3 regions of the Rhizobium ruizarguesonis genome follow, and region 1 is predicted to be linked to each of the others. Evidence: predicted binding sites of a transcription regulator. Region 1 holds the regulator's gene; each other region holds the start of a gene.
What was found. Region 1 encodes PhoB, which activates phosphate uptake and scavenging genes when phosphate is short. Its sites were predicted from a motif close to TGTCATNNANCTGTCAT; they were not measured.
Positions count from the first base shown of each region.

Region 1 (3,278 bases):
CGCGATCTCCATCAAAGTTGCCGGGCAATGACTCCGGCTAAAGAAACCAGGCCCGAAAAATCAAAAATGCCGCCTTGCGGCGGCGAGTGGCACTATTTCCTTTTCGCGCTGCAATGTCAACAAAACTGCGCCCTTAGCTTATGCAGCAAGGGTGTACAGCGGCATTTTCAGTCTTCAACAGGCATTATTGCAGAAATGCCACGCAGGGGCAGCAAGTTGGGGAAAACTACGAATTCGATTCATCCGGATTCATGCGACTCTTGTCACGGAGTCAGCCTCACACTAGGTTAAAGTTCAATTACTAGACTGCATGCGGCGGAACTAGTCACCAAAATTGATCAAGCGTTTCTTGTTTCGGAGCTCCCGGGACAACGGTGAGGGATTCTGCCATCACCAACGCAGAAGGTGGAGACAGGGCATGAACTGGACAGACGAGCGGGTCGAGAAACTCAAGAAACTTTGGGCCGAAGGACTGAGCGCCAGCCAGATCGCTGCGCAGCTTGGCGGGGTCAGCAGAAATGCGGTCATCGGCAAAGTGCACCGGCTGAGCCTTCCCGGCCGTGCCAAGGCCGGCGGCACCAACACCGCGGCACGAACGCCGAAGCGCAATACCTCGGCGCCGCGCGCGCCGAACTACGCCTCGCGGGTCACTACCCGCACCGTTACCCGCCAGCAGGGCGCGACCATGCTGAAGGAAGAGATCGAGATCGAAACGATCGAGGAAATGGAATACGTGCCGAGAGGCAACGTGGTCGTGCCGATTTCCCGACGCCTCGGCCTGACGGAACTGACCGAACGCACCTGCAAGTGGCCGGTCGGCGATCCGCTGAAGGACGACTTCCATTTCTGCGGCTGCGAATCCCCCGACAATTCGCCCTATTGCGGCTATCACCAGAAGCTTGCCTACCAGCCGGTCAACGAACGCCGCCGGGCAGCAGCGCGGGCCAGCTGAGCGGGCTGACCATCGTCAGAATGCAGAAACGGGCCGAGTGGCCCGTTTTTTTGTGCGCGTGGATGGGAGCGCTCGTTGCGGGGATGGCTGTCCCTCACCCTAACCCTCTCCCCGTAAACGGGGCGAGGGGACGTGCCCTGCAAAAGGTTGTGGGGAACGGAGAGGTCGCGGCATATCCCCTTCGCCCCGTTTACGGGGAGAACGTGGCGGCAGCCGGATGAGGGGCAGTCCATCGCCGCGAACCGACAGCAGCGGGACAAGCCCGAGCATGACGAAAAAGCCCTCAGGCTTCCATCGAATAACCGGCGCCGCGGACGGTGCGGATGACGTCCTGCATGTTGGAAAAATTCAGCGCCTTGCGCAGGCGGCCGACATGGACGTCGACGGTGCGCTCGTCGACATAGATATCGTGGCCCCAGACGCCGTCCAACAGCTGCGAGCGGGAGAAGACCCGGCCTGGCGACGACATCAGGAATTCCAGCAGGCGGAATTCGGTGGGGCCGAGGCGGACTTCGCGGGTCTTGCGATGGACGCGATGGGTCTCGCGGTCGAGCTCGATGTCACCGCATTTCAGCACCGTCGACAGCACTTCGGGACGGGCGCGGCGCAGCATCGCCTTGACGCGGGCAACAAGCTCGGGGGTCGAGAAGGGCTTGACGACATAATCGTCGGCGCCTGTCGACAGCCCGCGGACACGCTCGCTCTCCTCGCCGCGCGCCGTCAGCATGATGATCGGCAGGCGCTCGGTTTCCGGCCGCATGCGCAGGCGCCGGCAAAGCTCGATGCCGGAGACGCCGGGCAGCATCCAATCGAGGATGAGCAGATCGGGCGTGCGCTCCTGAAGCCGCATTTCGGCTTCGTCGCCACGAAGGATGGTATCGACCTCGAAGCCTTCCGCTTCGAGATTGTAGCGAAGGAGCACGCTGAGGGCTTCCTCGTCTTCAACAACTGCAACTCTCGGGATCATGCGTGTCGGTCTCCTCGCGCATGATCCTTAAACCGGGGGTGATTTAAGCAATGCATCCTGCGCAAAATCAGAATTGGCTGCGACCTCTTGCGCGCCCGGATGGGCGCGCACGCAAGCGGCGGGGTGTGGGCGGTTATTCGGTGACCGCGCCGACGGTGTTGGCGCTGTCGTCCTTCGGACGGTCGCCTTCCGGCTGCGCGCCTGTCGTCATGTAAAAGATCGTCTCGGCGATGTTGGTGGCGTGGTCGCCGATGCGCTCGATGTTCTTGGCGCAGAAGAGAAGATGCGTGCAGCTGGTGATGTTGCGCGGATCTTCCATCATGTAGGTCAGGAGCTCGCGGAACAGCGAGGTGTACATCGCGTCGATCTCGTTGTCGCGTTCGCGGATCGCATTTGCCTTGTCGGCTGAACGATTGGTGTAGACATCGAGCACTTCCTTGAGCTGGACGAGCGCCAGCTCGGACAGATGCTCAAGGCCGCGGGCGAGCTTGCGGGGAACGCCGGTGCTTTGGACGGCGATGACGCGCTTGGCGGTGTTCTTGCCGAGGTCGCCGACGCGTTCGAGATCGGCGGCGATGCGGATCGAACCCATGATTTCGCGCAGGTCCGAAGCCATTGGCTGACGGCGGGCGATGGTGACGATCGCCTTGTCGCCGATTTCGCGTTCGGCGTGATCGAGGATCACGTCGTCGGAGATGACCTTCTGCGCCAGCGCGGTATCGCCGTTGACAAGAGCGCGCACGGCTTCGCTGACCATCTGCTCGGCCAGGCCGCCCATTTCGGAAATCCGCCTGGACAGGAACTTCAAGTCATCATCATAGGCAGAAAAAATATGTGTCGATGCCATGGGGCTTTATCCTCGAATAACGGGAAGGCTTGGTGTCGCCAAAATCAACCGAAGCGACCCATGATGTAGTCCTGGGTGCGCGGATCGTCGGGATTGGTGAACATCTTGTCGGTGTCGTTCTCCTCGACGAGATTGCCGAGGTGGAACATGGCGGTGCGCTGCGAAACGCGCGCGGCCTGCTGCATGGAGTGGGTGACGATGACGATCGTGTAGTTCTCGCGCAGCTCGTGGATCAGCTCCTCGACCTTGGCGGTGGCGATCGGGTCGAGCGCCGAGCAGGGCTCGTCCATCAGGATAACTTCGGGGCTGACGGCGACGGCGCGCGCAATGCAGAGGCGCTGCTGCTGGCCGCCCGACAGGCCAGTGCCGGATTCGTGCACGCGGTCCTTGACCTCGTTCCAGAGGCCGGCGCGCTGCAGGCTGGTCTCGACGATCTGGTCGAGGTCGGCCTTCGACTTGGCAAGGCCATGGATGCGCGGGCCGTAGGAGACGTTTTCATAGATCGTCTTCGG
Region 1 is NZ_CP071678.1:646,063-649,340, reverse strand. It holds gene J3P73_RS03170 (GcrA family cell cycle regulator) at 419-952, shown strand; gene phoB (phosphate regulon transcriptional regulator PhoB) at 1,236-1,919, opposite strand; gene phoU (phosphate signaling complex protein PhoU) at 2,053-2,766, opposite strand; gene pstB (phosphate ABC transporter ATP-binding protein PstB) at 2,811-3,278, opposite strand, start outside.

Region 2 (3,278 bases), 1.8 Mb from region 1:
GATGATGGTCTGAGGCAGCAGCACCTTGGCGACGGTGCCGACTTGGGCGTTGAAACGGGCCGCCGGCTTGCACATGTCGTGGCAGCGGCTGTCGAGCGAACAGCAGAGCGAGCAGATCGGCGCGGCATAGGCCGGACACCAGGCCATGTCCTCCGGTTCGAAGGGATGTTCGCAGACCGAGCAGGTGATGCTCGTCAGGTTCTTCCAGCTGTGGCGCGGCTTGCGGGCGAGATAGAACTTGCCTTTGGTCGCCCAGGCGATGACAGGCGAGGCGATCAATGCGACGACGAGGGTGATATAGGGCGCGAGCGAGGCGGCAATATCGCCGAAGGCGCCGAAATGAGCGATCAGCGACACGGCCGCCGACAACGTCATGGCGCCGAGGCCGACGGGGTTGATGTCGTAGAGATGGGCGCGCTTGAACTCGATGCCGGGGGGAGCAAGGCCAAGCGGCTTGTTGATGAAGAGATCGGCGGAGATCGTGCAGAGCCAGGCCATAGCGATGATCGAGAAGATGCCGAGCGTTTCCTCCAGCAGCCGGTAGATGCCGAGTTCCATCAAAAGCAGGGCGATCGCGACGTTGAAGACCAGCCAGATGACGCGGCCGGGATGGCTGTGGGTCAGCCGCGAGAAGAAGTTCGACCAGGCGAGCGAACCGGCATAGGCATTCATCACGTTGATCTTCAGCTGCGAGACGACGACGAAGGCGGCCATCAACAGCAGCGCGGCATTATGCCAGGGGACCATGTAGCCGAAGGCAGTCAGATACATCTGCGCGGGGTCGGCGGCGCGATCGAGGGGGACGCCCGAGGTGAAGGTCAGCACGACCAGAAATGAACCGGCAAGCAGCTTCGGCGCGCCGATGATGACCCAGCCGGGCCCGGCGAGAAAGATCGCCAAGCGGTGGCGCCACTTGCGCTGCGGGTCCGGCGGCAGGAAGCGCAGGAAGTCGGCCTGTTCGCCGATCTGCGACATCAGCGCCAGGATGACGGCGGAGGCGGCGCCGAACTCCACCAGATCGAATTCGGCGATGGTGCCGGGCGGGCCGGAGGCATGGCGGATGCCGGCGAAGGCGCGCCAGAGATCGAACTTTTCCCAGTCCAACAAGGCGATGAAGATGAAGGGAAGGATATTCAGCACGATCCAGAAGGGCTGGGTCATCAGCTGGAACTTGCTGATCAGCCGCACGCCGTGCGTCACCAGCGGGATCACCATGACGGCGCTGATGATGTAGCCGATCCAGAGCGGGATGCCGAGGGTGAGCTCCAGCGCCCCGGACATGATCGATGCCTCGATCGCAAACAGCATGAAGGTGAAGCTCGCATAGATCAGCGAGGTGATGGTCGAGCCGATATAGCCGAAGCCTGCGCCACGCGTCAGAAGATCGATGTCGACGCCGTGGCGGATGGCGTAGCGGCTGATCGGCAGGCCGATCGCCAGCATGGCGGCCGAGGCGACGATAATGGCGTAAAAGGCGTTGGTGGTGCCGTAGGAGAGAGTGATCGCCCCGCCGATCGCCTCCAGCGCCAGAAAGGAGATCGCGCCGATCGCCGTCTGCGAGATGCGCTGCGAGGAGAAATGGCGAGCGCTCTTTGCGGTGAAGCGCAACGCGTAATCTTCCAGCGTCTGGTTGGCGACCCAGCGATTATATTCGCGTCTCACCGGAATGATGCGTTGGCGCGCTGCCATGTCTTCCTTTCCGGCATTCCGGTTGGGCTCATCGTCTCTCCGGCAGTTTTGGCGGGATGGTTGGGAAAGGCAAGAGGCGGGCACCGACTGGTTCACAGAATGGCAATATTTTTGCAATTGATCTGTCACATAAGGGCTCTAACTCTCCCGGCGTTCGTTCAATCATTTCGGGTATCGCCATGTCTGCTTTAAGCCTTTGCCGCCTGAGCACCGCCCTCGTCTGCCTTCTTTCGATCGTGCCATCGCTTGCCAGCGCCGAGCAGACCACGGCGGCGAAAGCGCCTTATGCGCAGGCCGGAAACACCAACAAGCGTGGTGACGCCTGCTTCTCGACGGTGGACAGCAACGCCGCCGTTCATCTTCTCTCCGGCTTCCTCGAAATCTGGACCCCGCGCACGCCTTTCGTCGATGCGGGTGTCGAAGCCCCTGCCAAGGATAATTGCCCGGCGGTCGCCAAGACGGATTGGGACGGCATTCCTTCTAGCAAGACCGACGGCCATATCGTCAACCAGGCCGTCCATGACGCCAACATCGCCTATGTCGTCAAAGCGACGCGGGCGCGGACTGCCGATCAGGCGGTGGCCGCCTATCTCGACGATCGGCGCGGCAAGAATGCCAGCATCGTCGATGGCCTCGGTCCGCTGACAGATGCCTGGAAGGCCGGCTCGAAGCAGATCACCACGATCACCGAGGTGGCGGCCGACGCGACGACGGTCAAATATGACGACAAGGGCAACAATCGCGGCGCCGGCAGCAAGCCGGACGCGGAAAACAAGACCGATGCCAACCCCGACATGGGCCTTGCAATCGACTTCATCAACGCCGCAAGCGGTGATGGCTCGACGGAGCCGGCCAAGCGCTATTTCAAGTATGGCCGTCCCTACCGCTGGAGCCAGGACGTGTCGGTCGTCCCGACGCTGGAGCCCGCCAAGAGCGGCAAGCCGGTCGAGGACGGCGGTTTCCCGAGCGGGCATACGGCGGAAGCCTGGCGGGATGCGCTGGCCATGGCCTATCTCGTGCCGCAGCGCTTTCAGGAAATGATCACGCGCGCCAGCGAACTGGGTGAAGACCGCATCCTCGCCGGCATGCATTCTCCTCTCGACGTGATGGGCGGCCGGATGCTCGGCACGGCTACGGTCGTCTACAATCTGAATAAGCCCGATAATGCCGCGCTGAAGAACGACGCTTACAGCCAAGCGCAGTCATGGCTTATCGCCAAATCAGGCGTTGCGGATGCGGGCGCGCTCGAAGTCGCTGCCCATGCGGCACCGCTGGCTACAGATCGTTTCGCCGATCATGACGCCAATCGCGCTTACGTGCTGCAGCGCTTGAGCTACGGCCTGCCGACGATCCATGCGACCGATCAGCCGGCGCGCGTGCCGCAGGGCGCCGAAGCGCTTCTCGAAACGCGTCTGCCCTATCTGGGCGGCGAGCAGCGCCGCGACGTGCTGAAGACAACGGAAGTCGCCTCCGGCTATCCGCTCCTCGACGATGCGGAAGGTTACGGCCGTCTCAACCTCTTTGCCGCGGCCGACGGTTATGGTGCGTTCGAGCAGGACGTGACGGTGACGATGGACGCGGCAAAGGGC
Region 2 is NZ_CP071678.1:3,899,117-3,902,394, reverse strand. It holds gene J3P73_RS19300 (hybrid sensor histidine kinase/response regulator) at 1-1,689, opposite strand, end outside; gene J3P73_RS19295 (acid phosphatase) at 1,869-3,278, shown strand, end outside.
Region 2: J3P73_RS19295 (acid phosphatase) is a predicted target of PhoB. The motif match lies at 1,802-1,818, and genes of this name have one in related genera.

Region 3 (3,278 bases), 160 kb from region 1:
CGCGCCTCCTGAAGATGAGATCAAGTTGAGAAACAAGCTTGTCGTTTTAGTCATCGTGGTCGCCAGCTGTTTCGCTTATACGAAATTGATGGCCAGGGTCGGCCCAGGCTCGCCGCCTCCGGATGCGCCATTGGAACAACGGGCTGACCTCATTCGCGTTTATAAATCCGAACGTCGCATGGTCCTTCTCAGAGGCGATGCTCCCATCTCTACATACCGGATTTCTCTCGGCACGGCTGCCGATGCCGGGCCCAAGCAACGAGAAGGTGACGAGAAAACACCTGAAGGGCGTTATGAAATAGACTGGCGAAATCCAAAGTCTATGGCCTATCTGAGCCTGCACATTTCCTATCCAAACCCGGATGATCGGCGCAACGCTGAAGCCGGAGGCTTTCCAGCCGGGGGCGATATCATGATCCACGGGCTTCCCAATGGCTGGGGCCTATTCGGAAACGTCCATCACCTTTGGGATTGGACGGATGGGTGTGTTGCAGTAACCAACGCGGAGATGCGCGATATCTGGGCTCGCGTCCCCACTCATACCCCGATAGAGATCATGCCCTGAAGCATTGCGAGGAAAGGCTCTAGCTCGCGAAGCGGCCGGCGTCGGCGCCGTAATAGTTCAGGTAACGGTCCGAAATGCTGGTGATCGGCAGCACGATCAGCACGTCGGTCGTGTTGAAGGCATGATCGACAACCGCGCTGGAGCCGACCATCGCACCGAGGCGCAGATAGCCCTTGATCAGCGGCGGCAGGGCCATCAGCGCCCGCTTCGGGTTGATGGCCTCGACGGGCATCAGGTCCATGTTGCGGGCCAGATCCGGCAGGGCGCCGACAGCCCATTCGTTCTTCGCCAGCACATTGTGATAGAGGAAGGACAGCGCCAGCGCGTGGCTTTCGAGATAGACGCCGGGGAAAGAGGCGCAGCCGAACATGGCGCTGACGCCATGCTTCAGCGCATAGGCCCAGTTGCCCTGCCACAGAAGCTCGACGGTGCGCTTGGTGCGGTATTCCGGCAGCACGCAGGAGCGGCCGAGCTCCATGAAGCGCTTGTCCGGATGTTTGGCGATGAGGCCGTCGATTTCGAATTCGGAAGCCGAGTAAAAACCGCCATTGGCGATGGCGACATCTTGACGCAACAGCCTGTAGGTGCCGACGATCTGGTCTTCCGGGTCGCCCTCGATCGAGCGGTCGAGAACCAGAAGATGATCGCAGACAGCGTCATAGGCGTCGACATCGCGCTGGCGGCGCATGGCATCCAGCGGCAGCTGCGCCTTCATTTCGTCGACGAAGACGCGGTAGCGCACGGCCTGGGCGGCATCGATCTCGCGTGCCGTGCGGGCAAGGCGGGTCTCCAGATTGCCGATGCGGCCGAGGATATCGCCGTCCTTCTGTACAGCAGCCGTCGAGGGCCGTGCGGGCTCCGCGGTGGTGTCACGATTCAGGATGTCGATGGCGGACATGACGATTCTCCCGTTGCCGGCTTATCGACGCCATAAAACACTTCTCTGCGACAGGAAAGTGACATTTTGAGTTTCCAGCCGCAAGAAGCGTGCCGGTTTCTGAGGCGCTCACCGCGCCTCTGCCCGGCGGGCGGAAAGGGCGGCAACCGCCTGAACTTCGGTCAGCAGCCGCACCGGATCGACCGGCTTTACCATGACGCGGTTGGCGCCATTCAGCAAGACCTGGCGGCGCGATTCGTCGCTCTTGTCGGCGGTCAGCACGATCACCGGCACCGAGGCAAGATCGAGCCGCCGTTCATGGCCGCGCAGGCGTCCCAGCATTTCGATGCCGTTACCACCAGGCATCGAGAGGTCGCTGATGATGATATCGGGCCGGGCATTCGCCTCGCAGAGCGCGTAGTCGAGCAGGGCCTCGAAATCTTCGACATGGCGCACCTTATGCCCGCCCTTTTCCAGGACGACGCGCACCAGCATGGCATTGATCGGGTCGTCCTCGCCGAGCAGGATGCTGAGCCCGCTGGCGGCAACCAACGTCTCTGTCACCGAAAGGCCGAAGCCCGGCTGGTTGTCGTTGAGCGCGTCGCGCTTCTCCATGCCGCGCATGCGCCCGCGCAGCACGTCGATCAGCGACTGCTCGCGCAGCGGCCGGATGAGCCAGGCGTCGAAAAGGTCGAGCGGATGGGCGCTGCGCTCTTCCGGATTGACGAGCAGCACCTTGCGCAGGCCGAGGGCGGCGATGTCGGCGCGATCGGCAAGATGGGCGGAAAATTCAGCCGACATCCGGTGGTCGATGATGATATCGGTCGGCCGCCGTCCGCCCTTTGCCAAGCCGAGCAGCGTTGCCCGCGCCGTCTCGCCGTCGCCGACGAGATGGCAGAGGCCGCCGAGCGTGGTGATCGTCTCGGCAATGGCTGTGCGCGCCGCACCGGCTGGGGCCAGCAGCACGACGCTGTTGCCGGCAAGCAGCGTGTTTCGCCGGTCGGGGCGCTCACTGCCGATATCGACGGGGAAGCGGATGGTGAATTCGCTGCCTTTGCCCTTTTCGCTGGCAACCGTCAGCGCGCCGTTAAATTCGCGCATGATGCGGGCGGAGATGGCAAGGCCGAGCCCGGTCCCGCTGCTCTTGTCGGCAACGCTCCCGCCCTGCTCGAACTCGCCGAAGACGCGCGCCTGCTCCTCCGTCGTCATGCCGGGACCGCTATCGGTGACGGTGATCGAGATGTCGTCGGCGTCGAGCGATACGCGGATGAAGACACCGCCGACCTGGGTGAACTTCACGGCATTGCCGATGACGTTGAAGAGAACCTGGCGCAGCCGCGCCGGGTCGAAGCTCATATTTTCGGGCACGTCGGACGACACTGTGGCGCCGATCTCGATACCCTTTTCATGCGCCCGGTGGGCGAGCATCTCGACGACGCTTTCCAGAAGCTTGCGCAGCGATTCCGAGCGCGGGTGCAGCGCGAAGCGGCCGACCTCAATGGTGGAGAAGTCGAGCAGATCCTCGACGAGTTGCGTCAGCGCATGGCCGGACTGGCGGATGTTCGCGAGATAGTTCTGCTGTTCCTGCGTCAGCCGCGTCTCGGCGATCAGATGCGTCATGCCGAGGATGCCCGAAAGCGGCGTGCGCACCTCGTGGCTGACGGTGGCAAGCAGCCTCGATTTGGCGGCGCTGTTATATTCGGCTTTCTGCCGGGCCTCTTCGCGACCCTGCGCGATGAGCCGCTCGTCGGTCACGTCGCGGGCAACGCTCTGCAACAGCAGGCGGCCATTTGCCGGGTCGCGGGTGACGACGTCGCGCCAGAGGAAGATGCGCTG
Region 3 is NZ_CP071678.1:483,287-486,564, forward strand. It holds gene J3P73_RS02335 (L,D-transpeptidase family protein) at 26-565, shown strand; gene olsB (l-ornithine N(alpha)-acyltransferase) at 585-1,463, opposite strand; gene J3P73_RS02345 (PAS domain-containing hybrid sensor histidine kinase/response regulator) at 1,572-3,278, opposite strand, start outside.
Region 3: olsB (l-ornithine N(alpha)-acyltransferase) is a predicted target of PhoB. The motif match lies at 1,511-1,527, and genes of this name have one in related genera.